Regions from separate parts of the Cohnella hashimotonis genome, predicted to be linked through region 2. Evidence: predicted binding sites of a transcription regulator. Region 2 holds the regulator's gene; the other holds the start of a gene.

Region 1 (14,712 bases), 7.0 Mb from region 2:
CTCACCCGCCCGATCTCGCGATTTCATCCGATTATTAAGCTTTGTTGGCTGCGACCCAAGCGTCCAGCTGGGTTTGCGCTTCGGCGATGACCTTGTCGAGGCCGGCCGACTTGAACTGCTCGATCGCCTTCGGCAGGTACGTCGCCGGGTCGACCGTGCCGGTCATCAGGGATGCCCAGAATTGCTCCTTGACGTTCTGGATGGCCGTCATCTCGGTGGATACCTTCGTGCTGTCGAAGTTGAAGCCCAGGATCGGGGAAGGCTTGCCTTCCGCGTTGAACTTCTTGAATTGCTCCCACTTGTCGTCCGGATCGTTCTCGTTCAGGTAGAGCAGCATGTTGTTGCCCAGCGAGTACGAAGGCATGTTGTAGTTCTGGGAAGCGTCGAGGTTCTTCATGTGTGTGTCGTCGATCTTCTCGTAGTGCGTGCCTTCGATGCCGGAGTCGACCATGTTGCGGAGGACCGGATCGGTATTGAGCAGGTTCAGGAATTCCATCGCCTTGTCAGGGTGCTCGGAGTTGGCCGAGATCGCCATGATCGAGCCTTGTACCGACGTGTTCGTGATCACGGCGTCGCTGGCAGGCGTCGAAGTGATCGGATAGCCGTTGGAAGCCGACCAGGAGGTCTCTGCAAGCGGCTGGGTTTGCGCGCGGTCGAGCAGCCATTTGCCGGAAGTCATCAGGTCTTGCGTCGAGCCGGTCGTCGCGGCTTCAGGCGCGACGTAGCCCGCTTGGTAGTATTTGTGCATCGTGTTCAGCGCTTGCTTCATCTCGTCTGTCTCGAGGATGTCGACGACCTTCAGGTCCGTACCGTCGAGCTTGACGGCCATCGGCATGTTCGTCACGAGATAGTCGTAAGGCACGTACGGCACGTAGTTCTTGTCCATCGCGAACGGCGTGATCGACGGATCCTGCGCCTTGATCGTCTTCAGCAGCGGCTCGAGGCTATCCAGCGTGCGGACGCCGGTCGTTTCCAGCTTGTACTTGTCGACGAGGTTCTGGTTGAAGCGCCATACTTCGAGCTGCGGGAGCTCCTTGTTGGCCGGGATGCCGTAGTTGTGGCCGTCGACCTTGGATCCGCTCAGGAAGCCCGGATCGATCGTGTCCTTGATGCCTTGGCCGTACTTGTCCAGCAGCTCGTCGAGCTCGAGGAACGCGCCTTTACGGGCATTTTGTACGTAGTCGAAGCCGCCGGCCGAGGTGAACATGATGTCCATCGGTTCGCCCGAAGCGACGAGCACCTGCATCTTCTGCGTGTAATCGCCCCAGTCGATCATTTTCATCTTGATCGTGGCATTGATCTTTTCTTGCGTGTACTTGCTGACTTCCGCCATGACGGTGTCGACGTCCTTCTGCGGCGTGCCGATCGTGTACCAGATCAGCTCGACAGGCTTGTCCGAAGCGCTGTCCGATTTGGCGTCGTTGCCGCCGCAAGCGCTCAGCGCGAGCGACAGCGCGGTTACGGTAGCCGCGGCCGTCAGGCCGGTTTTCCTAGTCATTTTACTCATGTTTCTAGTGCCCTCCCTTATTTCTGATTCCCTCAAGCAACAATTCAACTTTAATTCATGAAAGCAGTTTCAAATAGAACACAAACCTAATAAATCATGTTCAAAATAAAGAAAGGACTGCGCGGCTGGCAGTCCGGAGGCTCATATTGGCTCATTGTGCGTCAATGCAGGCCTTTGAATTCGGTCGGAGAGATGCCGACGTACTTCTTGAATTGCTTGTAAAAGTACCCCGTCTCCCAATAGCCCGCCTGACGAGCGATATCGTGCACTTTTAACGTAGAGGACTTCAGCAGCTTCTTGGCCTGCTCGATCCGGTATTTGTTGATATACTCGGTGAAGCTCTCGCCCGTCTCCTTCTGGAACAGCTGCCCCAGGTATACCGGATGGATGTGGTATCGTGCGCCGAGCTGCTTCAAAGACAATTCGTCCGCGTAGTGACGGTGGATCTCCTCGAGCACCTGCAGCACGACCGGGCTGCGGCTGTCCTTCACCAGGGAATCCACGCAGCGCTCCGCGACGGATCGAAGCGCCCTGACGAGCTCCGCATAGTCCGAAGCCGCGTTCACCTGCGCGAAGCCCTGCGAGAACATCTCCGTCTCGTCCGAATGCTTGATGGCCTTCAGCTCCATCTTGAAGCGGACGATCAGCTCCACCGCCACTTCGAGCAGATAAGACGGCGTGACGCCTTCCCGGCGCCTTAGCCGATCAAGATCCGCTTCGACGGCCGCCGCCAGGCCTTCCTTGTCTCTGGCGACGAGCAGCTTGCGGCAAGCCTCCCAATCGATCGGGAACTCGGACGTCTCCGCTTCCTTGAACGGCTCCGTCTCCGCATAGTCTATCCATTCGCGCTCCGGATAGATCATGAAATATTCCTGCGCCTTCTTCGCCTCGCTATAGCTGGACGCGATCGCCGTCCGCAGCGGATGCACGCCGCCGAGCGACAGCCTCGCCGCTTCGCCCGGGCTGCCTTTTTCGAGCAGCGGCAGTACGCGGCGGACCAGCTCCACCTTCCCCGCCTCCTCTTCGGAAGGAAGGCCGGCCACGATGACGACGTCTCCGTCCATGTCGCGGAAAGGATACACCGAGGCGCTCCCCTCGAATGCGCGGGCGACGCGCTCGAACGTTGCTTCCTGCGCTTCGGAGCCGGCGGACGGGAGCCTCAGCAGGGCGATGACGCCGTAGGGATCCGTCAACGAGATATTCAGAAGGCCCGCACGCTCGTTGAACTCCGCCTCCGAGATCCGGCCGCCGATCCACCGGTACAGCGTGTTGTCCTTCATGATCTGAACGTCGTACGGGGACAGCAGCGCGTCCGTATGGACGCTGTTCAGCTTCTCGACGGCGTTGCTCAGCGTATCGTGCAGCTCCTTGACGTTAATCGGCTTGAGCAGGTAGTTCTCGATGCCGAGGCGCATGCCTTCCTTCAAGTAATCGAATTCGTTGAAGCCGCTCAGGATGATCGCCTTCAGGTCGGGGCGGCTCTCGCGTGCGGCGCGGATCAGGTCCAGGCCGTTCATGCGGGGCATCGAGATGTCGGTGATCAGCAGGTCGACGGGCGTCTCACCTATGCGGCGGAGCGCTTGCTCTCCGTTCTCTGCGCTGCCGACGACTTCGAGACCGAAGGCCGGCCAGTCGATCGCGTCGATAAGGCCTTCGATGATGAACGGTTCGTCGTCTACGATAAATACCTTGTACATTTTCGCAACGTCCTCCTTCGGTCCCTCGGTCCTTCGGTCTTTAAACCGCTTATTCGACCAGCGGAATCCCGATCGTGACCCGGGTTTCCTTGCCGGGCTCGCTCTCGATCCCGATGCCGTATTCCGGCCCGTACATCAGCTTCAACCGCTCATGCACGCTCCTCAGCCCGAAAGAGCCCTCGCGCTGCTCTGGATAGTCGAGCTCGGTCCGGATCTGCCGCAGACGCTCCGGGTCGATCGGCGCGCCGTTGTTAACCACCTGGATCAGCAGCATGCCGTCCTCCGCGGTAACCTCGATGGCGACCCGGTTGTCGGTCCGGTCGTTTTCCATGCCATGCACGATATAATTTTCGACCACCGGCTGCAGCAGCATCTTGGGGATCGCGACCGAAGCGTACGCAGGCGAGCAGTCGATCGAATAAGAGATCCGGTCCTTGAACCGGATGCGGAAAAGCTCGAGGTACAGCCGGCAAGTCTCCAGCTCCTCGCCGAGCGTGCAGTCCGGGCCCGCCCGGACCGAGTTGCGGAACAGCGCGGCCAGGCTGTATATCATCTCGCCGACATCGCTCGCCCCTTGGGACATCGCCCGCATCCGGATCACTTCCAGCGTGTTGTAAAGGAAATGCGGATTGACCCGTGCCTGGAGCGCGGCCAGCTCGGTCTGCTTCAGCTTGATCTCCGATTTGTATTCCCGGTCGATCGTCCGGTTCAGCTCCTCCACCATTTCGTTGAAGCTCTGGGAGATCTGCCCGAGCTCGTCCTCCCGGGCATCCTGAAGGCGAACGCTCAGATCGCCGCCTTCAACCTTCTTCATGAAGCGAACGATCTTGTTGGTCCGCTTGGCAATGTTGACGATAAGCAGGGAGGGAATCAGGACCGCAAACGCAATGCAGACGGCGCCGATCAGCACGATCGCCCGTTTCAGCCCCGCATAGGATTGCGCGACCTCTGCTTTCGGCGCGATGCCAACGACCGTATAGCCCGCCGCGTTCTGCGTCAGCCGCGAGATATAGACCGGCTCTCCCGTATTGCCGGTGTCCTGGGAGCCGTTGATCTGGTCCATATACGGATAGGCTTGCCCGTAATACTTGCCGGACGAGTCGAACATGACGCTGCCGTCTTGGGTCAGGACGAGGAGCGTGCCTTTGAAAGGCGACGAGACGCGCAGCAACGCCTGGCGAACCATCTCGGAATCGAAATACACCATGAGCTGACCGACGTTTTTGAGCGTGCTTTTGTCGTTGATCTGGCTCCGCATCGCGTAGAGCCGCGTATCCCATTGTCCGATCGCCTTGCGGATCCACACGTTCGGCGTCGAAGCGTTGGGACCCTCCAGCGACATGATGTCGGGAATGAAGGAGCGGGCGGCGTTCGTCTGGTACAGCTTCGGGTTTCCGGCGTATTTGTAAACGTACATGAGCTGCTGGTCGGCGCTGTACAGGATCAGGTTGCGGATGTCGGAGTCGGTGCCGAGCTTATTCCCGAAGTATTCGAGCGCATTGGCCGCGCTGGCGCTGCCGTTGGCGTAATTTTCGCCCAGCGTATATTGAATGTATTCTTGATAAGAATGCCGCAGCAGATAAGACACGTTATCCGCCAGCAGGTTGTTCCGGTAAACGTCCTGCACAACGTTCTGAACCCAATCGTACTTCGCTTCCATGTACAGATTGACGCGGTCCATCGCCTCTCGCTGGTCGTTCAGCTGGCTTCGCACGATCGAGGCCGAGCTGAAGTGGAACAAAAAATAAGAAAACGCAATGATCGTCAGATTGACGATGACGGTAAATACAAGAATGACTTTCACGAACAGATTGTTCTGAAAATAGTTCCGGTACACCTTTTTGATTCTCACTTCGGAAGATCCCCCGCAGTCTGGTTGAACGGCTTTCATTATAGCACGAAATAAAACAATCCCCGAGAGCACTGCCGTATAGGCAGCGTTCCCCGGGGATCGTCAGGTCATGCTATTCGCGCAGCCGCGGCGGGCCGTGCCGGGCTTACTTGAAGTTCTTCAGGTTGTAGAACGCCTTTTTGCCCGCGTATACGGCGGAGCCTGCCAGGCGGTCTTCGATGCGAAGCAGTTGGTTGTACTTCGCGACGCGGTCCGTACGGGAAGGCGCGCCCGTCTTGATCTGGCCGGCGTTGGTCGCAACGGCGATGTCGGCGATCGTGCTGTCTTCGGACTCGCCGGAGCGGTGCGAGATGACGGCGGTGTAGCCGGCGGTCTTCGCCATTTCGATCGCTTCGAACGTTTCGGTCAGGGAGCCGATTTGGTTGACCTTGACGAGGATCGAGTTGCCGATGCCTTGCTCGATGCCCTTCGACAGACGCTCGGTGTTGGTGACGAACAGGTCGTCGCCGACGAGCTGGATCTTGTCGCCGAGCTTCTCGGTCAGCAGCTTCCAACCTTCCCAGTCGTCTTCGGAGCAGCCGTCTTCGATCGTGATCAGCGGGTACTTGTCAACCCAGCTGGCGAGCAGGTCGACGAACTCGGCGGACGTGTATGACTTGCCTTCGCCTTCGAGGTGGTACTTGCCATCCTTGTAGAACTCGGTGGAAGCGACGTCCATGCCCAGGAACACGTCGACGCCCGGCTTGTAGCCGGCTTTCTCGATAGCTTCGATGATCGTGGACAGCGCTTCTTCGTTGGAGCCGAAGTTCGGCGCGAAGCCGCCTTCGTCGCCGACAGCCGTGTTCAGGCCCTTCGACTTGAGTACGCTCTTCAGCGAGTGGAAGATCTCGGCGCCCGTGCGGAGCGCTTCCTTGAACGTAGGCGCGCCGACCGGCAGCACCATGAACTCTTGCACGTCGACGTTGTTGTCGGCGTGCGCCCCGCCGTTGACGATGTTCATCATCGGCACGGGCAGCGTCTTGGAGTTGAAGCCGCCGAGGTAAGCGTAGATCGGCAGGTCCAGCGCGTCGGCTGCAGCGCGCGCGACGGCGATGGAGACGGCCAGGATCGCGTTGGCGCCCAGCTTCGCCTTGTTCGGGGTACCGTCGAGCTCGATCATCTTGCGGTCGATCGCGACTTGGTCAAGCGCGTCGTAGCCGATGATCTCAGGCGCGATGATGGAGTTGACGTTGTCGACGGCCTTCTCGACACCCTTGCCGAGGTAGCGGTCCTTGTCGCCGTCGCGAAGCTCAACGGCTTCGTAAGCGCCGGTGGATGCGCCGGACGGTACGATGGCGCTGCCGAACGCGCCGGATTCCAGGCGGACTTCTACTTCAACCGTCGGGTTGCCGCGGGAGTCCAGTACTTCGCGTGCATAGACGTCAGAGATAATCGTCATTTGAGTGAACACTCCTTGGTTTGTTTTTAATGGAAGGTTACTGCTTAGCCGGTTTGAGCTCGGTCGCGTGCCAAAACTCGGTCGCGTGCCGAACAATGGTAACCGCTCGAGCGGCGCTTCTTCTGATGAAATAGTTGTCAAAAGGCAGTTATTTGCGCCTTAGCATGCCGAAGGGAGACAAATAGTTGCTAAAAAGCAGCTAATTCCGTTGTATCGGGACGACTGCCTCGGATTTTTGCAAATTAAATGCTTTTTAACCGTTATTTCGCATGAAGGCGCCTGACAGGAGCGATTAGTTGCCAAATTGCAGTTATTTCTACTGATTGGTAGACAGTCGCAACCAATACGCCGCCCCGCCCTCAAGCTTCGCCGCGCAAGGCCTGAATTCCTGCCGTCGTCCGGCGCGGATCTTAAGCCGGGAGAATGGCGTTTGCGCGAATGCCTCGAAATCCTGCTGTCCGGCCGCCGTTCGCCCAGTCTTAGCGGACATGGAGAGGCGGCCGCAAGCCGCCAACTCCCGCTATGCTGTACTCGCCCAACTGCCCGGACATGGAGAGGCGGCCGCAAGCGCCGCCTCCTGCGAGAATTACTCGCCGAGCGGCGCGAGCAGCGTGCGGCCGGTCATCTCGGCCGGCTGCGGCAGCTCGAGCAGCGTCAGCAGCGTCGGCGCGACGTCGGCCAGCATGCCGCCGTCGCGCACGGTCACGCCGTGCTTGGTCACGATGCACGGGACCGGGTTGGTCGTGTGCGCCGTGAACGGGCGGCCCGCATCGTCGATGACCATGTCGGCGTTGCCGTGGTCCGCGATGATGACGGCGACGCCGCCCTTCGCGAGGATCGCGTCGACGACGCGGCCGAGGCACGCGTCCGTCGCTTCGACGGCTTTGATCGTCGGCTCCAGCATGCCGGAGTGGCCGACCATGTCCGGGTTCGCGAAGTTCAGGATGATCGCGTCATGCTTCTCCGACTCGATCTCCTTGACCGCAGCGTCCGCGACCTCATAGGCGCTCATCTCCGGCTGCAGGTCGTACGTCGCGACCTTCGGCGAGTTGATCAGCACCCGCGTCTCGCCCGGCAGCTGCAGATCGCGTCCGCCGCTGAAGAAGAACGTGACGTGCGGATACTTCTCGGTCTCGGCGATGCGCAGCTGCGTCTTGCCCTGCTGCACGAGCACCTCGCCCAGCGTGTTGTCGAGCTCCTTGGGCTTGTACGCGACGAACCCGCCGACCGTCTCGCTGAACAGCGTCAGGCAGACGAAGTACAGGCCGACCGGACGTCCATCGCCGCGCTCGAAGCCGCGGAAGTCGTCGTTCGTGAATACGTTGGACAGCTGGATCGCGCGGTCCGGACGGAAGTTGAAGAACACGACCGCGTCTTCCGACTCGACCAGGCCGACTGGCTTGCCGTCCGCGCCCACGATGACGGTCGGCAGCACGAACTCGTCGTAGACCGACGCTTCGTACGAGGCTTTGACCGCCGCGATCGGATCGACCGCCGTCGGGCCGTCGCCGTACACCATCGCGCGGTAGGACTTCTCGACGCGATCCCACCGCTTGTCGCGGTCCATCGCGTAGTAACGTCCTTGCACGGTGGCGATCTTGCCGACGCCGAGCTCTTCGATCTTGGCCTGCAGCTGGGTCAGGTAGCCGACCGCGCTGTCCGGCGCCACGTCGCGCCCGTCCAGGAACGCATGAATGTATACGTCGTTCAGGCCTTCGCGCTTCGCCAGCTCGAGCAGCGCGAACAGATGCGCGATATGGCTGTGCACGCCGCCGTCCGACAGAAGGCCGTACAGATGCAGCTTTTTGCCGTTCGTCTTGGCATGGTTCACGGCGCCCCGCAGCGTCTCGTTGTCGAAGAAATCGCCGTCCCGAATCGACTTGGTGATCCGCGTCAGGTCCTGATAAACGATGCGACCGGCGCCGATGTTCAGGTGTCCGACTTCGGAGTTGCCCATTTGGCCCTCGGGGAGGCCGACGGCCTCGCCCTGAGCGGTTAATTGCGTATGCGGGTAGGTCGCCCACAGACGGTCGAAGTTCGGCTTGTTCGCTTGGGCAACGGCGTTGCCGTGCGTCTCCTCGCGAAGGCCGAAGCCGTCCAGAATGATGAGCGCGACCGGTTTGGGTGCGGCCATCTTACTTCGCCCCCTCGACCAGGGCGATGAAGGAAGCCGGCTCCAGGCTGGCGCCGCCGACGAGCGCACCGTCGATATCGGATTCGCCCATGTACTCGGCGACGTTGTTCGGCTTGACGCTGCCGCCGTATTGAATGCGGACCTTGCCGGCTACTTCAGCGCCGAAGAGTCCTTCAACGACGCTGCGGATCGCCTTGATCGCGTCGTTGGCATCCGTTGCCGTCGACGACTTGCCCGTGCCGATCGCCCAGATCGGCTCGTAAGCGATGACGACCTCGGCAGCTTGCTCGGCGGTAAGGCCGGCCAGCGCCGCCGTCGTCTGTACGCGGTTGACTTCGTCGGTCTTGCCGGCTTCGCGCTCTTCGAGCTTCTCGCCGACGCAGACGATCGGGGTCAGGCCGTGTTTGAACGCCGCGTGCGTCTTCTTGTTCACCGTCTCGTCGGTCTCGGCAAAGTACTGCCGGCGCTCGGAGTGGCCGATGATGACGAAGTCGACGCCCAGATCCTTCAGGAAGACGCCGCTGATCTCGCCGGTGAAGGCGCCGTTGTCTTCATAGTGCATGTTTTGCGCGCCGATCTTGATCGACGTGCCTTTAACCGCCTCGACGAGCGCCGGCAGCGCCGTGAACGGCGCGCAGACGACGGTCTCGACGCCGGCGACTTCCGCCTTGCCCTTCACTTCGGACACGAACGCGGTCGCTTCGGAGACGGTCTTGAACATTTTCCAGTTGCCTGCGATGATCGGAGTTCTGCTCATGGGTTCACCCTCACTTGTCGTTAAGGGCTACGACACCCGGAAGCGCCTTGCCCTCCATAAATTCGAGCGACGCGCCGCCGCCGGTGGAGATATGGTCCATCTTGTCTGCCAGCTTAAACTTCTCCGCCGCCGCTGCCGAGTCGCCGCCGCCGATGACGGTGTATGCGGACGTGTCGGCGCAAGCTTGCGCGACCGCGCGCGTGCCGTTCGAAAAGCCTTCGACTTCGAAAACGCCCATCGGCCCGTTCCACACGACCAGCTTGGAGTTCTTGATGACGTCCGCGTAGATCTCGCGGGTCTTCGGACCGATGTCGACGCCTTCCCAGTCGGGACGGATGCCGTCGATGTTCACGATCTCGATGTTCTTGTCGGACTTGAAGTCGTCGGAGATGACGAGGTCGACCGGCAGGTACAGCTTCTTGCCGAGCTGCTTCGCCTTTTCGACGAATTCCTTAACCTTCTCCAGCTTGGACTCGTCGAGCAGCGATTGACCGATCTCGTAGCCTTGGGACTTGAAAAAGGTGTAGGAGATGCCGCCGCCGATGATGATGTTGTCGGCGATCTCGATCATCTTGTCGATGACGTCGATCTTGTCCTTGACCTTGGAGCCGCCGACAATCGCCGTGAACGGGCGGTCCGGATCGTTAAGCGCCTTGCCCAGCACGTCGAGCTCCTTCTCCATCAGGAGACCGGATACGGCCGGCAGGTGGTGAGCGATGCCTTCGGTGGACGCGTGCGCGCGGTGGGCGGCGCCGAATGCGTCGTTGACGAACAGATCGGCCAGAGCCGCGAATTGCTTAGCGAGCTCAGGATCGTTCTTTTCTTCGCCCGGGTAGAAACGGACGTTTTCAAGCAGCAGCACGTCGCCGTTTTGCAGCGCGTCGACCTTGGCTTGAACGTCAGCGCCTACGGCTTCGTCAGCCTTGACAACCGGCTTGCCGAGCAGCTCGGACAGGCGTGCAGCGACCGGCGTCAGGCGCAGTTCTTCTACGACTTCGCCCTTCGGGCGGCCAAAGTGGCTCGCCAGGATAACCTTCGCGCCGTTTTCGATCAGGTATTTGATCGTAGGCAGCGTTTCGCGGATACGCGTGTCGTCGGTGATCGCGCCGTTTTCGACAGGGACGTTGAAGTCGACGCGCACGAATACTTTCAGCCCGGAAACGTTCACGTCGCGGACACTCTTCTTGTTCATAAGGCAGACTCTCCCTCCGATATCTGGTAATGCCCGTACGGACGGAAAGAGGAGCGCTCGCGTCTCCTCTTTGCCGTTAACATGCATCTATGAAGTAACTCTTACAGACCCTTCGAAGCGACAAACGCAGCCAGGTCTACGACGCGGTTGGAGTAGCCCCACTCGTTGTCGTACCAGGAAACGACCTTCACCATGTTGCCTTCGACGACCATCGTGGACAGCGCGTCGATCGTGGAGGAAGCCGGGTCGCCGTTGTAGTCGCTCGATACGAGCGGCTCGTCGGAGTAGTTCAGGATGCCCTTCAGCGGGCCTTCTGCGGCAGCCTTCAGCGCAGCGTTGACTTCGTCGACCGTAACGTTGCCCTTAACTTCGGCTACGAGGTCGGTAACGGATACGTTAGGCGTAGGTACGCGGAACGACATGCCGTTCAGCTTGCCCTTCAGCTCAGGCAGTACCAGCGATACGGCCTTCGCAGCGCCCGTCGTGGACGGAATGATGTTCTCTGCAGCGGCGCGCGCGCGGCGCAGATCCTTGTGCGGCAGGTCGAGTACGCTTTGGTCGTTCGTATAGGAGTGGATCGTCGTCATCATACCCTTGACGATGCCGAATTGGTCGTTGATAACCTTAGCGAAAGGCGCCAGGCAGTTCGTGGTGCAAGAAGCGTTGGAGAGGATCGTGTGCGCGGACGGATCGTACTTGTCTTCGTTGACGCCCATAACGATCGTGATGTCTTCGTTCGTAGCCGGAGCGGAGATGATGACCTTCTTCGCGCCGCCCTTCAGGTGAAGCTCGGCCTTTTCCTTCGCCGTGAAGATACCCGTGGATTCAACGACGATCTCGGCGCCAACGGATGCCCACGGCAGGTTGCCCGGATCGCGTTCCGCGAATACCTTGATGGTCTTGCCGTTTACGATCAGCGCGCCTTCGCCCGCTTCGACCGTCGCGTTCAGCTTGCCGTGCGTCGTGTCGTATTTGAGCAGGTGCTTCAGCGTGTTAACGTCCGTCAGGTCGTTGATGGCGACCACTTCTACCTCAGGGTTGTTGAGCGAAGCGCGGAATACGTTGCGACCGATGCGACCGAAGCCGTTGATACCGATTTTGACCGTCATTGATAGTTCCTCCTTGGGTTGTGAAAATAAGATTTGATCTATGTCAGGCGCACGAGCGCCGAGACCACTTGTTCTGCCGGACCGGGAGCTTCGTCCCGGTCCTGGGGTGCCGGCGTCAGCGTCAGACGCCGGCATGCTTGAGCGCTTCTTCGGCAGCCGCTTCGTCGGTGACGAGCACGTCGTCGTGTCCGAAGCGCATAACGGCGGCGATCGCCTCGCCCTTGCTGCGTCCGCCGGCGATGCCGATGACCGACTCGGCGGCCTCTATGTCCTCGAGGCGGAGCCCGGCGGTCGCCATGCGGTGGACGACCGCGCCCTCCCGGTCGAAGTAGTAGCCGAACGCCTCCGCGAGCGCGCCGTCGCGCAGAATCTCCTGCACGGTGCCCGCGTCGAGCTTGCGCCGGCGGGCCATGGCGCTAGCGTCCCCGATGCCGTGAACCACGATACGCGCGCTGCGGATCATATCCACGACTTCCCGCACGTTCGGCTCCTGCATGATCGTCTGGTAGGCGTCCTCGCTCAGATGATCCGGCACGTGCAGCATCCGGTACCGCGCGCCCGTCCGCTTGGCGAGCTCGGAGGCGATCGTGTTGGCCTGGTAGTCCACGCTCTCGCCGAGACCGCCGCGCGCCGGCACGAACCAGTTGTCGCGCAGCGGCGACGGCACCGAGAACTGCGAGGCCATGCGCGCCATCGTCGTGCCGCCCATGACGGCGACGATGTCGCCGGGGCCGATGACGCGGCGCAGCACCTTGCTGCCCGCCCGGCCCAGCTCGCGCTTGGCCTCCTCGGAGACGTCCGAGTCGCCGGGAACGACGACCGCCTGCTTCAGGCCGAACCGCTTGCGAAGCGCCGCCTCCAGATCGGACAGTCCGAACAGCTCCCTTACCATCGGCTCCATCTCTTCGAGCAAGCGGCGGCCGCGTTCCGTCAGGCTGACCCCGGTCGTTCCCGCTTCGATAAGGCCCTGCGACCGCAGCAGGTCGAGCTCTGCCCGCAGCGTCCGCTCCGTCAGCTCCAGGCTGGCCGCCAGCGTCCGCCTGCCGCCGGTACCCGTGACCCCGATACGGCGCAAAATGTCATAGCGCTTCTGCAGCACCTGCATAATGTCGGGCACGAGCTTTTGTTGCATCTCAAGAATGTTCCGCATCCTATACCGTCTCTCCCTTAAGTGCCGGATGAATATAGCCGGAATGCGACGGGGAATCACGGTATGGGACCGATTACGTCCCACTGTGACATTTTAAGTCCCACTTCCTGTTTTCATTTTATCGGATTCGACCGCGCGTTGCAAGCCCAAGATAAGTTCGCGAGTAACGGACGGGAGTCCCGCTGAGCCGTACAGACATGGGAAGCGCACGTACCCTTTTTACCCCGTTTGAATCCTTTTCAAAGCCCTTGCTTTTCCCCATTCGATCGCCTATAATGAATCTTGCTGTTATCGACGTGCGCCCGTGGTCCAACGGATATGACGCAGGCCTCCGGAGCCTGAGATTGGGGTTCGATTCCCTACGGGCGCGCCATATTCGCTCTAATAGGCAGTTTTGCCGAAACTTATGATGCAGCAGACGCGCCCGTGCCATACGGGCGCTTTTTTTCGACCTATGTTTGACTTTCTTTGACATTGGGTTCATGATCCATTAGAATGGATTCACGGTCAACCCGCGCCTTTCCGGGAGACGTCGGAGCCAGGACCGCCACACCACTATCCACACCCCCGAGGAGGGATCACGCAATGAGCTTTGTCCCTATGGTCGTCGAACAGACTAATCGAGGAGAGCGGGCATACGATATCTATTCCCGTCTGCTCAAGGACCGCATCATCTTCCTGGGCACCCAGGTCAACGATGTGGTTGCCAACTCCATCATCGCGCAGTTGCTTTTCCTCGCGGCCGAAGATCCGGAGAAAGACATCCACTTATACATCAACAGCCCAGGCGGCTCCATTACGGCCGGTATGGCGATCTTCGATACGATGCAGTACATCAAGCCGGACGTCTCCACGATCTGCGTCGGCATGGCCGCTTCCATGGGCGCGTTCTTGCTCGCCGCGGGCGCCAAGGGCAAGCGCTTCGCGCTGCCGAACGCCGAAGTGATGATCCACCAGCCGCTCGGCGGCGCCGAGGGACAGGCGAGCGACATCGAGATTCGCGCCCGCCGCATCCTCAAGCTCCGCGACAAGCTGAACCGTATCCTCTCCGAACGCACGGGCCAGCCGCTCGAGCGCATCGAGAAGGATACCGACCGCGACAACTTCATGGAAGCCGAGACGGCAAGAGAGTACGGCCTCGTCGACAAGGTTATCGAGAAGGTTTAACAGGAACCCGCACAGCGCATTCCCATCGCTATAAGCCCCCGTCCGCCGCATCCCGGCGGTTAACGGGGGCTTTTGCTTTGGCCGGGCGGCTTACGATCCCGCCTCAGCCTACGAATCGCCTCCAACCACAAAAAAAGGCACTGACCCGCACGCAGGGTCAGCGCCTATCTAGCAACCGGTCACTTCAGCTTGACATACTCCGCGTTCAGCTCCTCCATCCCCTGCGAACCGCCGGCCTTCATCCACTTCTCGACAGCTTTGCTCCAGCCGGCATCGTCGATCTCGCCCAAAATATATTGCAGCCGCGCATCGTTCTTGATCTTATCGAGCTCGCCGCTCTTCTCGGTGAGCGTCTGCGACTGGATGGAGAACGCCGGATTGGACACCGCGATCGACACATTGTCTGCGAACATCTGCTTGACCTTGCCGGCCAGCGGCGTATCCTTCGCCTTCAGGGTCGGGATCTCGTCGCTGACGACGGACAATTGAACGATCGGCAGTCTGTCCTCGGTCCGCAGAGCAAGCTCCTGCTCCGTGGCGGCGACCAACCCGTCCTCCAGATGATAATGCGTCCCTTCGATGCCCCAGGCCAGCAGATTGGCGACTTCTTCGTCGAACATCTTATCGAAGAAGCCGAGAATCTGTCTCATCTCCTCTTCCGTTTCCACCGCGCTCTTGGGGAACATGAAGATGCCGTTGTAGCCTGGAG
Region 2 (14,712 bases):
CCTCCGATGCTCCAGGGCCGGCGCCAAAGGTCTGGCTGAAGGTCACTTCGGCGCCAAGCGCTTCGACATAAAAATCGATGGCTTCCTTGGCACGGCCGTCTAGTTGGATAAAGGGAACAAAATGAATGCTCATTGCGATCAGCTCCTTGGCTATTATTGGGTCACCCATCCGGCGTCCTCAAAGCCAGCATACCCGCTAATAGTGACAATTCTTGTCATCGATGCAAAAAAACCGAGAGCTCAGAGCTCATCGGTTTCTTCGTAAGAAGCTAAAATGGAATTCAGCAGTCCAGGAAAGCGAGTCTCCAGATCCTCTTCGCGAAGGGACAACAGACGGTGAGTACCGTGCGTCCGCGTGCGCACGACGCCTGCTTCGCGCAGCGTGCGGCTGTGGTGGGACACGGTGGACTTGGCGATCGGCAACTCGATATCGCCGCAGGCGCGTTCACCGTTCTGTCGCAGCTTGTAGACCATCATCAGGCGAACCGGATCGCTCAGCGCATATAGAACGGAAGAGAGCTGGATATCCGCTGTATCCGGATGGAAGAGCGGCTTCATGGCGGAGCCCTCCTTTATTATTGAATCATAATTGCATTTTAGCACAAGGGATGTTATATTTCTATTGTTCGATAATCATAGAACATTAAAACATTGGAATAAGCGAATGGAGATGAATCGAATGAACGCAATAAAGGCTGGTAACGGTGCAGCTGCGAACACGGAAAATACGGCGTTTAAGTCGGAGAAGGTCGCGACGCTCATCCTTGGCCTGGCTATGGTACTCGTAATTATGAATACGATGATGTTCAACCTGGCGCTGCCGGACGTCACGCACGACTTCGCGCTGTCGCCGTCGAGCGCATCTTGGATCGTTACCGGTTATTCTATCGTATTCGCGATATCATCCATTACGTACAGCCGGCTGTCGGACTACGTGCCGATCAGGCGCCTTGTCGTAATCAGCCTGCTGCTCTTCGGTCTCGCAGCCATCATTGGGCTTTTCGCAAACAGCTTCCTGATGCTGCTGATCGTGCGGATCGTGCAAGCGACCGGCGCAGGCGCGATTCCTTCGCTGTCGCTGGTGCTTATCAGCCGGTACGTGCCGATTGAGCGCAGAGGCGCCGCGATGGCGATCATTATGTCCGCCGCATCGCTCGGCCTCGGACTGGGCCCGGTCGTCGGCGGCGCCGTCGTGCAGTATCTCGGCTGGCATCTTCTGTTTGCCGTCAGCGCTCTGACGCTTATTCTCGTGCCTGTACTAGCGATCGTACTGCCGAGCGAACGCAAGGGCGCCGGATCGCTGGACCTGCCTGGCGCTTTGCTGGCTGCCGTCAGCACGACTGGTCTGCTGTTATTTTTGACGAATCACCAATGGTACATGCTTGCTGGCGGCGCGCTGGCGCTGATCCTGTTCGCCGCTCGCATCCGCACGGCTCGTTTTCCGTTCGTACTGCCCGCGCTTTTCGCGAACCGCAGGTACCTGTTGCTCGGCGCGGTCGGCGTTGCGGCGTACTTGTCGAGCTTCGCCACCCTATTTCTGCTGCCGCAGATCCTGGTGCATCTTCACGGTCTCAGCGCGATCGAGTCGGGACTCGTGATCTTTCCGGGTTCGCTGCTTGCGCTCCTAATGTCCCGCAAAGTCGGCGGGCTCATCGACCGCAGCGGCAACGCGGCGATAATCCGTTACATCCCTGTGCTCATTCTGCTCTCCGTCGTCTTGTTCGCGCTGCTTTCCGGAACTTCCTATGTTTCGATCCTGCTGATTTACATGCTGCTCAGCCTCGGCTTCACCTTCATGACCAGCAGCATCTCCAACGAGATGTCGCGGCTGCTGCCGGCCTCGCAGATCGGCTCCGGCATGGGACTGTTCCAACTCCTCCAGTTCGTGAGCGGCGCATTCGGCGTGGCGCTGTCCGCGAGCGCGATCGATTGGCAGAAGCGCCTGCCGCTGCGCGAAGCGTATAGCAACATCTATTGGGGACTGGCCGTCGTCGTACTGTTGTCCATCGGCTGCGCCTACCTGTACCTTCGCGACAGAAGCGCAAAGCCCGTACTTGCCCCGGCCGTGCAAGCGGATCGTCCTTAAGCTATTATAGTTGTAGCATAAGGGAGGTTGGGCAAACCGCATGGACATTCGCCATCTGTCGCTCGAGGATTTTGACGAGCGGATCGCTTTATCCGAATTCGCTTTTCAATTCAAGCTGCCGCAGGACCGTAGGGAGACGGAGCTCCGCTACTTTCGGCCGGAGGAGCATCTTGGCGCCTTTGACGATCAAGGCAAGCTGCTGTCGGCGCTGATCCTGCTTCCGTTTCGCGTATGGGTGAACGGTACCAGCATGAAAATGGGCGGCATCGCGGGCGTGGCGACCTGGCCCGAAGCGCGCCGGCACGGCTGCGTGTCGCGTCTCTTGCATGCCTCGCTGACGGAAATGCGCGAGCAGGGACAAACGATCAGCATGCTGCATCCGTTCGCTTTTCCTTTTTATCGCAAATACGGCTGGGAGATGACCGTGGAGCGCAAAAAATACGAGCTGGAGCCGCGCCATTTTCCGGCGAAAAGGAATGGGCCCGGGAGCGTGGAGCGCATCGCGCCGAATACGGCTGCGGTCGCGGAATTGTACGCCAAGGCAGCGTCTCGTTATACCGGCACGCTGGACAGAACCGAGGAGTGGTGGACGCGCAAGCGCTGGATCACGCCGGGGCTGCTCGCCCTGTACCGCAACGAAGCTGGCGAACCGGAAGGTTATCTCCACTATCAGGTGGAAAATCGGGTCATGACGGTGCTCGAATGGGTATCCGTCACGGAAGGGGCACGCAGTGGGTTGTGGGATTTTGTTGGCAACCACGATTCCATGATCGACCGGCTCCTGTTGACGGTGCCCTCGAATGACCCGCTGCCGTTTTTAGTTTCCGATCCTCGATTCAAACAGGAGACGCATCCGTACTTTATGTCGCGTATCGTAGATGCTGAAGCGTTCGTGTCCGAATACCGCTTTGCGCCGGGCACGGATGAATCGCTGCTGCTTCGCTTGCAGGATGCGCATGCCGACTGGAACGACGGCATGTTCCGACTGTCCCTCGGGGCAAACGGCAAGGCGGAGCTGAAGCGTACGGTAGAAGATTCCGCCGCTTCGGTCACGCTGGACATTCAGACGCTGACCGCGCTGCTGCTGGGTGGGCGTCGTCCGACCCCGCTGGCCGAGGCAGGCAGACTGGGCGGCGATTCGAAGCTCGTCGGCCTGCTCGAACGCCGCTTGCCAAGATACGATACGTTCCTGATGGACTTTTTTTGAAGGAGCGAGAAGGCGCATCGCCCATTTGCCCGACAGGCTGGATGGCTTTGCGCTTTTTTCGTCTTCTTTCGCAAATGTTGCAGCTTATGTTACTGTGCCATCTCCAGCTCGACCGTTGTCGGCGACATAAGATCACCGCTTTCTCATGAGATTGATAATGTAAATGATAACCAGATCTTCGCATCAGGAAAAGTGCAGGCTTTCGATCTTTAAACGTGACCGAATCGGTGCATACTGAGGAGAAGAGGGACTTGGCGCCCGGCTTCGAACGGAACGACTAGCGGGGTTGCATTTTATTATAAAGTGCGTATAATATGGTTATAGTCAAAGAAAGTCAAAGTCAGAAGTCAAAGCCGTTCTCCGGAAAGGGGGTTAGGCTCTTGTTATGCGCAACATATCCGATCTGATCGAGCATTATCTGAAGCAGATTTTGCAGAGCGGCGCAGGCTCGATCGAGATCCAGCGGGGAGATCTCGCGGAGAAGTTCTCATGCGTGCCCTCCCAGATCAACTACGTCATCAGCACGCGGTTTACGCTCGAAAAGGGGTATAGTGTAGAGAGTAAACGAGGCGGCGGAGGATATATCCGCATTCAACGCGTGGACCTTCCTTCTTTGGAAGCCGTGCAGCGACTGCTCCATCAGAGCGCAGGCAGCCGGATCGACGAGAACAAGGCCAACGGTTTGATCTACCAGCTCGAGGAGGCAGGCATCGTTACCGCCCGGGAGGCGCATCTGATGCGCACCGCGCTTTCGCCGGAGGCGCTGCCGCTCAAGCAGCCGCTGCAGGACGAGCTGAGGTCCAACCTGATGCGGGTCATGCTGCTGGCGCTTCTTGCGCGTTAGACCGGGCCGTTTTGTTAGCCAACCATTATAGCCGTGGGGAGGAGATCAAGTTGGTATGCCAGGAGTGCGGCCAGCGGCCGGCAACGCTTCATTTTTCAAAGTACGTCAACGGAGAAAAGACGGAGCTTCACATTTGCGAAGCGTGCGCGAGGGAGAAGGGCGAGCTCATTCCCGGGACGCCGTCGGGCTTTTCCATCCACAATCTGCTCTCCGGCCTCATGGACTTCGACCCCTCCGGCTTGTCCGGCGCCAAAGCGCAGGTCCAACAGCAGCAGCGATGCGAGGGCTGCGGGATGACTTACGGGCAATTCAGCAAGCTCGGCCGGTTCGGCTGCGCCCACTGCTACAAGCAGTTCGCGGAACGACTCGACCCTTTGCTGAAGCGGGTGCACGGGAATACGGTCCATGTAGGCAAGGTACCGAAGCGGGCCGGCGGACTGGTCAGGCTGCGGCGCGAGATCGACGGCCTGAAGCGGGAGATGCAGAGCCGGATCGAGGGCGAGGATTTCGAATCCGCGGCCGATCTGCGCGACCGCATCCGCGAGCTCGAGCGCGAAGTCCAGAACGGTTAGGGGGCACGGCACATGGGTAATCGGAAATATACCGCGGAGGCGCTGAGCCCCTGGATGAAGGAGGACGCGCCGGATCGCGACGTCGTGCTGAGCAGTCGAGTCCGCATCGCCCGGAATTTGCGGCATCTGCCGTTTCCGATGATGGCCAGCGCTTCGCAGGCATCCGACGCGATGGACCGGCTGCTGATGGTAAATGAGAGCGGCAGGCTGAACGGTCTCGGCGAAGTCAGCAGCATCCGTCTGTCCGAGCTGAGCGAGCTGGAGAAACAGGTGCTGGTGGAAAAGCATCTGATCAGTCCGGCGCTGGCGAACCAGGCGCAGCATGCTGCGCTGATGCTCGGGCCGGGCGAAGACGTCAGCCTGATGGTGAACGAAGAGGACCATTTGCGCATTCAATGTCTGCATGCGGGATTTCAGTTGAAGGAAACCTGGGATACCGCAAGCAAGATCGACGATATCTTCGAGGAAGCCGTCGACTATGCCTTCGACGAGAAATACGGATTCCTGACCAGCTGTCCGACCAACGTAGGCACGGGCATTCGCGCATCGGTTATGATGCATCTGCCCGCGCTTGTCATAACGGGGCAGATCAACCGGATCCTGTCGGCGGTCACGCAGGTCGGCCTGGCGGTGAGGGGCATGTACGGCGAGGGCAGCGAGGCGACGGGCAACCTGTTCCAGGTATCGAACCAGATCACGCTTGGCCAGTCCGAGGCCGAAATCATCGACCATCTGCATGCGGTCGCCCGCCAGATCATCGAGCACGAGAAGGCGGCGCGGGCCAAGCTGATGGGCGAGTCGAGACTGAAGGTCGAGGACCGCATCAAGAGGTCGTTCGGCATTCTGAGCTATGCCGCCGTCATCGACGCGAAGGAAGCTTCGCAGCGTCTGTCGGATCTGCGGCTCGGCGTTCATCTGGGCCTGCTGCCCGGCGTGGACGAGGGTACGCTGAACGAATTGCTCGTCTCGATTCAGCCCGGATACCTGCAACAGGCTTACGGCGAGGCGCTTAGTCCGGAGCAGCGGGACATGACTCGCGCCCAAATGATCTCGTCCAGACTGGCAACTCATGCCTAAATCATCTATTCTTATATTATACGGAGGAGGTGCTGTCTCATGATGTTCGGACGATTCACCGAACGCGCACAAAAGGTTCTTGCATTGGCACAGGAAGAAGCGGTGCGCTTGGGACACAACAATATCGGTACGGAACACATTCTGCTCGGTCTAATCCGCGAAGGCGAGTCTATCGCCGCCAAGGCGCTGATCGCGCTGGGCCTCGGTCTCGAGAAGATCCAGGACGAAGTCGAATCCTTGATCGGACGCGGCCAGGAGCAGCCGACCAACATCGCCTACACCCCGCGTGCGAAAAAAGTCATCGAGCTGTCGATGGACGAAGCGCGCAAGCTCGGCCATACGTATGTCGGCACGGAGCATATCCTGCTCGGTCTGATCCGCGAAGGCGAGGGCGTGGCGGCACGCGTACTCAACAATCTCGGCATCAGCCTGAACAAGGCGCGCCAGCAGGTGCTGCAGCTCCTCGGCAGCAGCGAGAGCGTATCGCAGAATCACGGGCCTTCTAACAATGTAAGCACGCCTACGCTCGACGGTCTGGCACGCGACCTGACCGCGAGCGCACGCGACAACAATATCGACCCGGTCATCGGGCGCGCCAAGGAGATCGAACGCGTGATCCAGGTGCTCTCCCGCCGGACCAAGAACAACCCAGTCCTCATCGGCGAACCCGGCGTCGGCAAGACGGCGATCGCCGAGGGCCTGGCGCAGCGCATCGTAAACAACGAGATTCCCGAAACGCTTCGGGACAAGCGCGTCATGACGCTCGATATGGGCTCCGTCGTCGCCGGTACCAAGTACCGCGGCGAGTTCGAAGACCGCCTGAAGAAGATCATGGACGAGATTCGCCAAGCCGGCAATGTCATCCTGTTCATCGACGAGCTGCACACGCTGATCGGCGCGGGCGGCGCGGAAGGCGCGATCGACGCGTCCAATATCCTGAAGCCGGCTCTCGCGAGAGGCGAGCTCCAGTGCATCGGCGCGACGACGCTCGACGAGTACCGCAAGTATATCGAGAAGGATGCAGCGCTCGAGCGCCGCTTCCAGCCGATTACCGTCGACCAGCCGTCGCCTGAAGAAGCGATCCAGATCCTGAACGGCTTGCGCGACCGCTACGAGGCGCATCACCGGGTCAAGATTACGGACGACGCCATCGAAGCCGCAGTCAAGTTGTCCGACCGCTATATCACGGATCGCTTCCTGCCTGACAAGGCGATCGACCTGATCGACGAAGCCAGCTCCAAGGTCAGACTGCGCTCGTACACCGTACCGCCGAATCTCAAGCAGCTCGAAGCGCGCCTTGAAGATATCCGCAAGGAGAAGGACGCCGCCGTGCAAAGCCAGGAGTTCGAGAAGGCTGCCGCGCTGCGCGACACCGAGCAGAAGATCCGCGAAGAGCTGGATTCTACCAAGAATACCTGGAAAGAAAAGCAGGGCCGCACGGATTCCGAGGTGACGCCGGACGATATCGCCCAGGTCGTCGCGAGCTGGACCGGCATCCCGGTCGTCAAGCTGGCGGAGGAAGAGACCGAACGCCTGCTGAAGCTGGAGAGCATCCTGCACGACCGCGTCATCGGCCAGGAGGAGGCCGTGAAGGCCGTCGCCCGCGCCGTACGCCGCTCCCGTGCCGGACTCAAGGATCCGAAGCGTCCGATTGGCTCGTTCATTTTCCTCGGGCCTACGGGCGTCGGCAAGACCGAGCTCGCGCGTGCCCTGGCCGAAGCGATGTTCGGCGACGAGAACGCGGTCATCCGCATCGACATGTCGGAGTACATGGAGAAGCACTCGACCTCCCGTCTCGTCGGGGCGCCTCCAGGATATGTCGGTTACGATGAGGGCGGCCAGCTCACCGAGAAGGTCCGCCGTAAGCCTTACTCGGTCGTCCTGCTCGACGAGATCGAGAAGGCGCATCCCGAAGTGTTCAACGTGCTGCTGCAAGTACTTGAAGACGGCCGTCTGACCGACTCCAAGGGCCGCACGGTAGACTTCCGCAATACGCTGATCATCATGACGTCCAACGTCGGCGCCGACCAGATCAAGCGCAATTCCTCGCTCGGCTTCACCGCCGTGCAGGATGCTGGCAAGGACTACAACAACATGAAGGATAAGGTGCTCGGCGAGTTGAAGAAGTCGTTCCGCCCCGAGTTCCTGAACCGGATCGACGAGACGATCGTCTTCCACCCGCTCGCCGAAGAGCACATCGCGCAGATCGTCACGCTCATGGCCGACGATCTCAAGAAGCGCCTTGTCGAGCACGACGTCAAGTTCGAGCTGACCGAAGCGGCCAAGAACTTCCTTGCCAAGGAAGGCTTCGATCCGGCTTACGGCGCGCGTCCGCTGCGCCGGGCGATCCAGAAGCATATCGAGGATCGTCTGTCCGAGGAGCTGCTGCTCGGCAAGATCTCGAAGGGCGACTCGCTCGAGATCGACGAAAAGGAAGGCGCGCTTGTCGTGAACAACACCAAGCCGTCGTCTCCCGAAGAGAACGAAGCGGTCAAGAATAACAGCTAATCCGATTGCTCGCAACATCCGCGCCGGCGGGACACTCTTTAGAGTCGTCCCGCCGGTTTTTTTCTGCGTTGCGGCCATCTGCCAATCTAGCCGATTGCGCCTCGCTCCCGCAGCGCTTATGATCATCATAGACATAAAGCGAGGTGGAAGAGTTTGCCGATCAAAGTGCTGATCGCCGACGATAACTCATTTATCCGGGAAGGGATGAAGATCATCCTGACGAGCTTCGAGGAATTCGAGGTCGTGGGGACGGTGGAGGACGGCGCCCAGGCCGCTGCCTTCTGCGAGGCGCACGCGCCGGACGTGGCGCTGCTTGACGTTCGCATGCCGAACATGAACGGCGTGGAGGCGGCGCGGCTCATCGCGGCCAATACGAAGACCAAGCCGCTGATCCTGACGACCTTCGACGACGAGGAATACATTCTCGAAGCGATCAAGGCCGGGGCCAGAGGCTACCTGCTGAAAAATAACGACCCCGAGCGCATTCGCGACGCCATCAAAAGCGTGCATAACAACCACGACGTGCTCCAGGACGTCGTGCTTGACAAAATCAAGGCGCAGCTCGCGCAGGGCACTACGCCGCAACCGCAGGCACCGGCATCAGCGCCGTCCGCCAAGCCGGGCGAAGCGATCGACCGCAGCCTGTTCACCGAGCGCGAGCTCGACATCATGGAGCAGATCGCCCGCGGTTTGTCGAACAAGGAGATCTCGCGCAAGCTGTTCATCTCCGAGGGCACGACGGCCAACTATATTACGTCGATCCTGAACAAGACCGGCCTCGAGCATCGTACGCAGATCGCGATCTACTATCTCACGGGCGAAGCCCGCGTGCCGGAAGAGGAGTAGAAAGCGCCGATGGAGCTATGGCTGCTTTGGAGCAAATCCGCGCTGCTGCTGTTTATCGGATACGCGCTGTACGGCACGCCTCATGACGATTCGTTCCGGCCCGCCTATATGCTCGTCCTTTTGTTGTACACGTGCCTGAGCTTCGGCCTCCCGCCCCTCAGGCGCATCAAAATGGCATCGCTCGCGCTGTCGGCGCTGTCCGCCGCCCTCGCGGTTTACGGCGCGCTGGAGCTGCATCCGCTGTTCCTGCTGCTTGTGGTGCCGAACCTGTACGAAGCCGCTTCGGGCCTCGGCGCCGCGAACTGGCAGACCGCCGTCGTGCTGGCCGCGGGCGCTTGGCTGCTGCCGGCACAGGACAGGCCGACCTACGCGCTGGCGGCGGCGCTGTGCTTCATGCTTTACATCTCGACCTGCAAGCTGAACGCGCGGCTTGCCCTTCGCGAGGAGGAGCGGGACAAGCTCCAGGAGGACGCGCGCAGGCTGACCCGTGCGCTCACGGATAACGAGGAATATGCGCGCCAGGCCGAGTATACGATCAAGCTGGAGGAGCGGGGCCGGCTGTCGCAGCAAATTCACGACGAGATCGGCCACTCGATGGCCGGCGCGCTCATTCAAATGGAGGCGGCCAGGCGGCTGCTCGACACGAACCGGACAAAGGCCGAGGAGTTGCTCGGCAACGCGATCGTCATCTCCAAGGAAGGGCTGGAGCGCATCCGCCTGACGCTGAAGCAGTCGAAGCCGCCTGCCGAACAGCTCGGCATCGGGCGCCTGCAGCTGTTCGTGGACGAGCTGTCGGCGAAGCAGGACATTCGCGCGACGCTTAACTATGCCGGCGATCTCGATACGATCACTCAGCTGCAGTGGCGTATCATTCAGGCGAACGTCACCGAGGCCGTCACCAATTCGCTCAAGTACAGCGGCGCCGAGTCGATCGCGGTCGAGGTGCTCGTCCTGAATAAATTCGTCAAGGCGGTCGTGCGCGACGACGGCCGGGGAGCGGACAGGGTCGTCAAGGGACTTGGCATCGTCGGCATGGAGGAGCGCGCGGCGACGGAGGGCGGCACGATCATCGTCGACGGCTCGCGCGGCTTCAGCGTGACGACGCTGCTGCCCGTGCGCGTAGGCTCATGAGATTTTCATGAGCGGTTCATATGAGATTTCTCATGCCAAAGGATGAACTTATGCACTGACATAAGAGCGTCCTTTTTTTTATGATTAGATCAACAAATGAACGACGGGAGCGAAAACGCGATGAACATTATCGAGATCGGCGGACTGACCAAGAAGTTCGGGGACTTCGCGGCGGTGGACAATATGACTCTCACCTTGAAGGAAGGAGAGATCTTCGGCTTCCTTGGCGCGAACGGGGCCGGCAAGAGCACGACGATCAGCATGATCGCCTCGCTGCTCCGTCCGACAAAGGGCGAGATCAAGTTTCTCGGCAAAAACATCGCCAAGCACGCGCATTTCGCCAAGATGAACATCGGCATCGTGCCGCAGGATCTGGCCATTTACGAGGATATGACCGCCTTCGAAAACGTGAAGTTTTTCGCCGGGCTGTACGGCTTCCGCGGCAGCGAGCTGAAGGCAAGGGTGGAGGAGGCGCTCAGCTTCGTCGGACTCGGCGACAAGCAGAAGGAGCTGCCGAAAAACTTCTCGGGCGGCATGAAGCGACGGCTCAACATCGCATGCGCCATCGCGCACCGGCCTAAGCTGATCATCATGGACGAACCGACGGTCGGCATCGACCCGCACTCGCGAAACTACATTTTGCAATCGGTCAAAGAACTGAACCGCATGGGCTGCACGATCCTCTACACGAGCCACTACATGGAAGAAGTCGAAGAGATTTGCACGCGCATCGCGATCGTCGACCACGGCAAGATCATCGCCGACGGCACCAGGGAACAGCTCAAGGCGATCATCACGGACTCCAAGGAAATCTGGATCGACGTCAAGAGCATCGAAGGGCTGAATCAGGAGCGACTCAAAGAAATCCGCGGCGTACTGAACGTGCGAATCGAGGAACAGCGGATCAAGATCCAGTCGCGCGCCGAGATCGCCAACCTGAACGATATCGTCCAACAGCTCATCCGCGACGGCATGGAGATTCGCGCGGTCGAGGAGCAGGCGCCGAACCTCGAGACGGTATTCCTGACGCTGACCGGCCGGAATCTGAGAGACTAAGGGGGCGAGAGCTTGAACACGCTGCATATCGCGAAAAAAGAAATCGTATCGGCGCTGCGCAACAAGTCCACCTTTCTCTTCATGCTCGCCTTTCCGATCGCGCTCATGCTCATCCTGGGGCTGGCGCTGTCCAACGCCTTTTCCGGCAGCATCGAGATCAGCGACGTGAAAATGGCCTACAAGATCGATCAAGCTAGCCCCGCGCTGGCAGCAGGCTGGGAGAGCTTCGCCAAGGCTGCCGAAGAAAGCGGGGTCTTGATCGAACCGCTACCTACCGGACAGGACGGCAAGCAGGCCGTCAAGGAAGCGCAATACGCGGCTTACGCCGATGTCTCCGACAAGGGGATCGCTTATTACGACAACAGCCGGAGCACGGTCGAGAGCAACATCCTGCAGGGCATGCTGAGATCTTTCGCAGACCGCTACAATCTGGAGGCCGCCTTCGCGAACGCAGGCGCATCGTCTCGGACCGACGGCAGCGGCCAATCGCCCGCTCAACTGGTAAAGGCTACGTCGCTCACAGCGGACAGCCAGCCGAACTCCATGGACTACTATGCGGTCGCCATGACGACGATGATCGCCTTGTACGCGGCGCTTAGCGCCTCTGCGCTCATCGAGACCGAACGGACCCGCCACACGATCGTCCGGCTGGCCGCAGCGCCGGTGTCCAAAGCGGAGATATTCGCCGGCAAGGTGCTTGGCAGCACCGTCATCAACGCCATCTTCATCGTCGCCGTCATGCTGATCAGCCATTTCGCCTTCGGCGCCAACTGGGGCGATCATCCGGTGCACGTCCTGCTCGTTCTGATCACGGAGGTGCTCATGGCCATCGGCTTCGGGCTCGCGGTCGGCATGATCTTCCGCAGCAAAGCGTCGCATTCGTTCTTGCTCATCTTCATCCAGATCGCCTCGTTCGTAGGCGGCGCATACTTTCCGGTGAATGACTTTACCGGCTTTATCGGCGCCGTATCCTACTACTCGCCGCTGCGCTGGAACAACGCCGGCGTCATCGAGACGGTGTTCGGCGGGGACACCGCCCCCGCTTTGACGGCCGCAGGCTATAATCTCGCGTGCGCCGTCGTCCTGCTCGCCGTATGCATGTTCTTTATCCGCAGAAGGGAGACGATCTAACCGTGAAAACGATCCTCTGGCTCATGGCCCATACTTTTCGGAACACCTTCCGCAAACGCTCGAATATGATTCTGTTTCTACTCCCCGTCGCCGGCGTCCTGATATCCGCCGCGCTCTACGGCAACGCCGGCGGCGCGGGTCTCCGCATCGGCATCGTGCAGCAAGACGGCGCGGACGCCGTCGGCCGCGACGTCGCGGCCTTCATCGGGGCGTTGGACGGCGTCAAGATAACGGATACGTCGGATGCCGACCTGAAGGACCAGATCGCTGCGGGCAAGCTGGACGCGGGCATCGTTATCCCGGCAGGGTTCGGGGAGACGCTCAAGGCAGGTTCGCCGCAGCAGCTCGAGCTGCTGTCCGTCAAAGGCGCGCAGGTGACGGCTTATGTCCAGGCCATGCTGGACGGCTATCTGAAAAACGTCGCTTCGATCGCCGCAGAATCGAAGGGAGACAAGGCGCGCTTCGAGCAAATCTACGGCGATTATTCGCAGGGCAGCTTCAAAGTTAGCCACGAGCAATTGAACGACGCGTCCAACGTCAAAGACACGACGTATCAATCGCTCGGTTTCCTGGTGGCCTTCATCATGTTCTCGTCCGTCAACATGTCGGAGATGATCCTGCGCGAAAAAGAAAATCGGACGTTCCTGCGCCTCCTCTCCTCGCCGGTCACCGCCCGGTCGTACGTCGCGGCGAACGTCGCGGTCAATATCGTCGCCATGGTGTGCCAGATCGCCCTGACGCTGACCTTCATGCGGGCGGTGCTCCATATCGACTCGGGCGTGCCGATCATGCAGCTCGCGCTAGTCCTGGTGCTGTTCGGCCTCGGCGCGATCGCGCTGTCGCTGCTTATCGTCTCGCTCTCCAAGTCCAAAGGCCAGTCGAGCGCGCTGCAAAACCTCATCATTACGCCAACGTGCGTGCTTGCCGGCTGCTATTTCCCGATGGACATCATGCCTGACGCCATTCGCAAGATCGGCGCGTTCCTCCCGCAGCACTGGCTGCTCGACACGGTGAACCGTCTTCAGCATGGCGACAGCTTCGGCAGCCTCTACATGAACCTGCTCGTGCTGGCCGCCTTTGCCGCCGCCTTCGCCGCAATCGCCATCTTCCGGTTCAGCCGCAACAACGATACGAGGACCTTCGTCTAATCCCTTACATGCCGCTGTTCCGATCGCTCTTCCTCCGATCCGTCGCCAGGATTGACCCGGCGGCGGATCTTGGCGTTCGGACGGGTCCCGGACTTTAACCGGGGAGAGCAAGTGTGATACACTTCTAGTAACTAGCGAATTAATGAAGGGAATCCCATGGCCAAGCTGAAAATCAAGTTCGTCTGTACCGAGTGCGGCACCGAATCGCCCAAATGGATGGGCAAGTGCCCGGGATGCGGCGCCTGGAACACGATGGTGGAGGAAGCCGAACAAGTCGTCAAGGCGAACGTCGGCCGCAGCAGCGAGCTGACCCGGACGAAAGAAAAGGCCCAGTCCATCATACACATAGAAAGCGGAAAGGAACCCCGGATCCCGACGGGAAACGGGGAGCTTAACCGCGTGCTCGGCGGCGGGCTCGTGCCGGGCTCGCTGCTGCTCGTCGGCGGCGACCCCGGCATCGGCAAGTCTACGCTGCTGCTGCAGACGTCGAACGCGCTCGCGGGCAAGGGGCTGACCGTGCTGTACGTGTCAGGGGAGGAATCCGTCCGTCAGACCAAGCTTCGCGCCGACCGGCTGGGCGCGCTAAGCGAGCGATTGTTCGTGCTTTGCGAGACGAACCTGGACCTCGTGGAGCAGTCCATCGAGGAAGTGAAGCCGGACTTTCTCGTCATCGACTCGATTCAGACCGTCTATCGTCCAGACGTTCCTTCAGCGCCGGGCAGCGTCGCGCAGGTTCGCGAGTGTACCGCCCAGTTCATGCGCATCTCCAAGCAGGGCGGCGTCGCGACCGTGCTCGTCGGCCATGTCACCAAGGAAGGCGCGATCGCCGGCCCGCGTCTGCTCGAGCATATGGTCGACTGCGTGCTCTACTTCGAGGGAGAACGCCATCATTCTTACCGGCTGCTTCGCGCGGTCAAGAACCGCTTCGGCTCGACCAACGAGATCGGCATCTTCGATATGTCGGAGGACGGTCTGCGCGAGGTATCCAATCCGTCCGAGCTGTTCCTCACCGAGCGTCCGCTCGGCGTGTCCGGCTCGACGGTCGTCGCGAGCATCGAAGGGACGCGGCCCGTGATGGTCGAGCTGCAGGCGCTCGTCGCGCCGAC

Evidence for each region. Region 2 encodes CtsR, which represses protease genes until heat stress. Its sites were predicted from a motif close to ATGGTCAATAAAGGTCAAACA; they were not measured.
Region 1: a site for CtsR is predicted at 13,292-13,312, ahead of clpP (ATP-dependent Clp endopeptidase proteolytic subunit ClpP). Genes of this name have one in related genera too.

What each region holds. Positions count from the first base shown of each region.
Region 1 covers NZ_JAGRPV010000001.1:7,006,077-7,020,788, forward strand. The annotation lists gene KB449_RS27850 (ABC transporter substrate-binding protein) at 35-1,507, opposite strand; gene KB449_RS27855 (response regulator transcription factor) at 1,669-3,204, opposite strand; gene KB449_RS27860 (sensor histidine kinase) at 3,254-5,056, opposite strand; gene eno (phosphopyruvate hydratase) at 5,202-6,494, opposite strand; gene gpmI (2,3-bisphosphoglycerate-independent phosphoglycerate mutase) at 7,081-8,628, opposite strand; gene tpiA (triose-phosphate isomerase) at 8,630-9,385, opposite strand; gene KB449_RS27880 (phosphoglycerate kinase) at 9,396-10,577, opposite strand; gene gap (type I glyceraldehyde-3-phosphate dehydrogenase) at 10,679-11,686, opposite strand; gene KB449_RS27890 (sugar-binding transcriptional regulator) at 11,808-12,836, opposite strand; tRNA gene KB449_RS27895 (tRNA-Arg) at 13,135-13,209, shown strand; gene clpP (ATP-dependent Clp endopeptidase proteolytic subunit ClpP) at 13,422-14,003, shown strand; gene KB449_RS27905 (extracellular solute-binding protein) at 14,183-14,712, opposite strand, start outside.
Region 2 covers NZ_JAGRPV010000001.1:2,098-16,809, forward strand. The annotation lists gene KB449_RS00015 (VOC family protein) at 1-133, opposite strand, end outside; gene KB449_RS00020 (ArsR/SmtB family transcription factor) at 241-558, opposite strand; gene KB449_RS00025 (MFS transporter) at 680-2,086, shown strand; gene KB449_RS00030 (GNAT family N-acetyltransferase) at 2,127-3,293, shown strand; gene KB449_RS00035 (CtsR family transcriptional regulator) at 3,679-4,137, shown strand; gene mcsA (protein-arginine kinase activator protein McsA) at 4,188-4,709, shown strand; gene KB449_RS00045 (protein arginine kinase) at 4,722-5,786, shown strand; gene clpC (ATP-dependent protease ATP-binding subunit ClpC) at 5,826-8,294, shown strand; gene KB449_RS00055 (response regulator transcription factor) at 8,448-9,140, shown strand; gene KB449_RS00060 (sensor histidine kinase) at 9,150-10,271, shown strand; gene KB449_RS00065 (ABC transporter ATP-binding protein) at 10,392-11,327, shown strand; gene KB449_RS00070 (ABC transporter permease) at 11,340-12,458, shown strand; gene KB449_RS00075 (ABC transporter permease) at 12,461-13,606, shown strand; gene radA (DNA repair protein RadA) at 13,763-14,712, shown strand, end outside.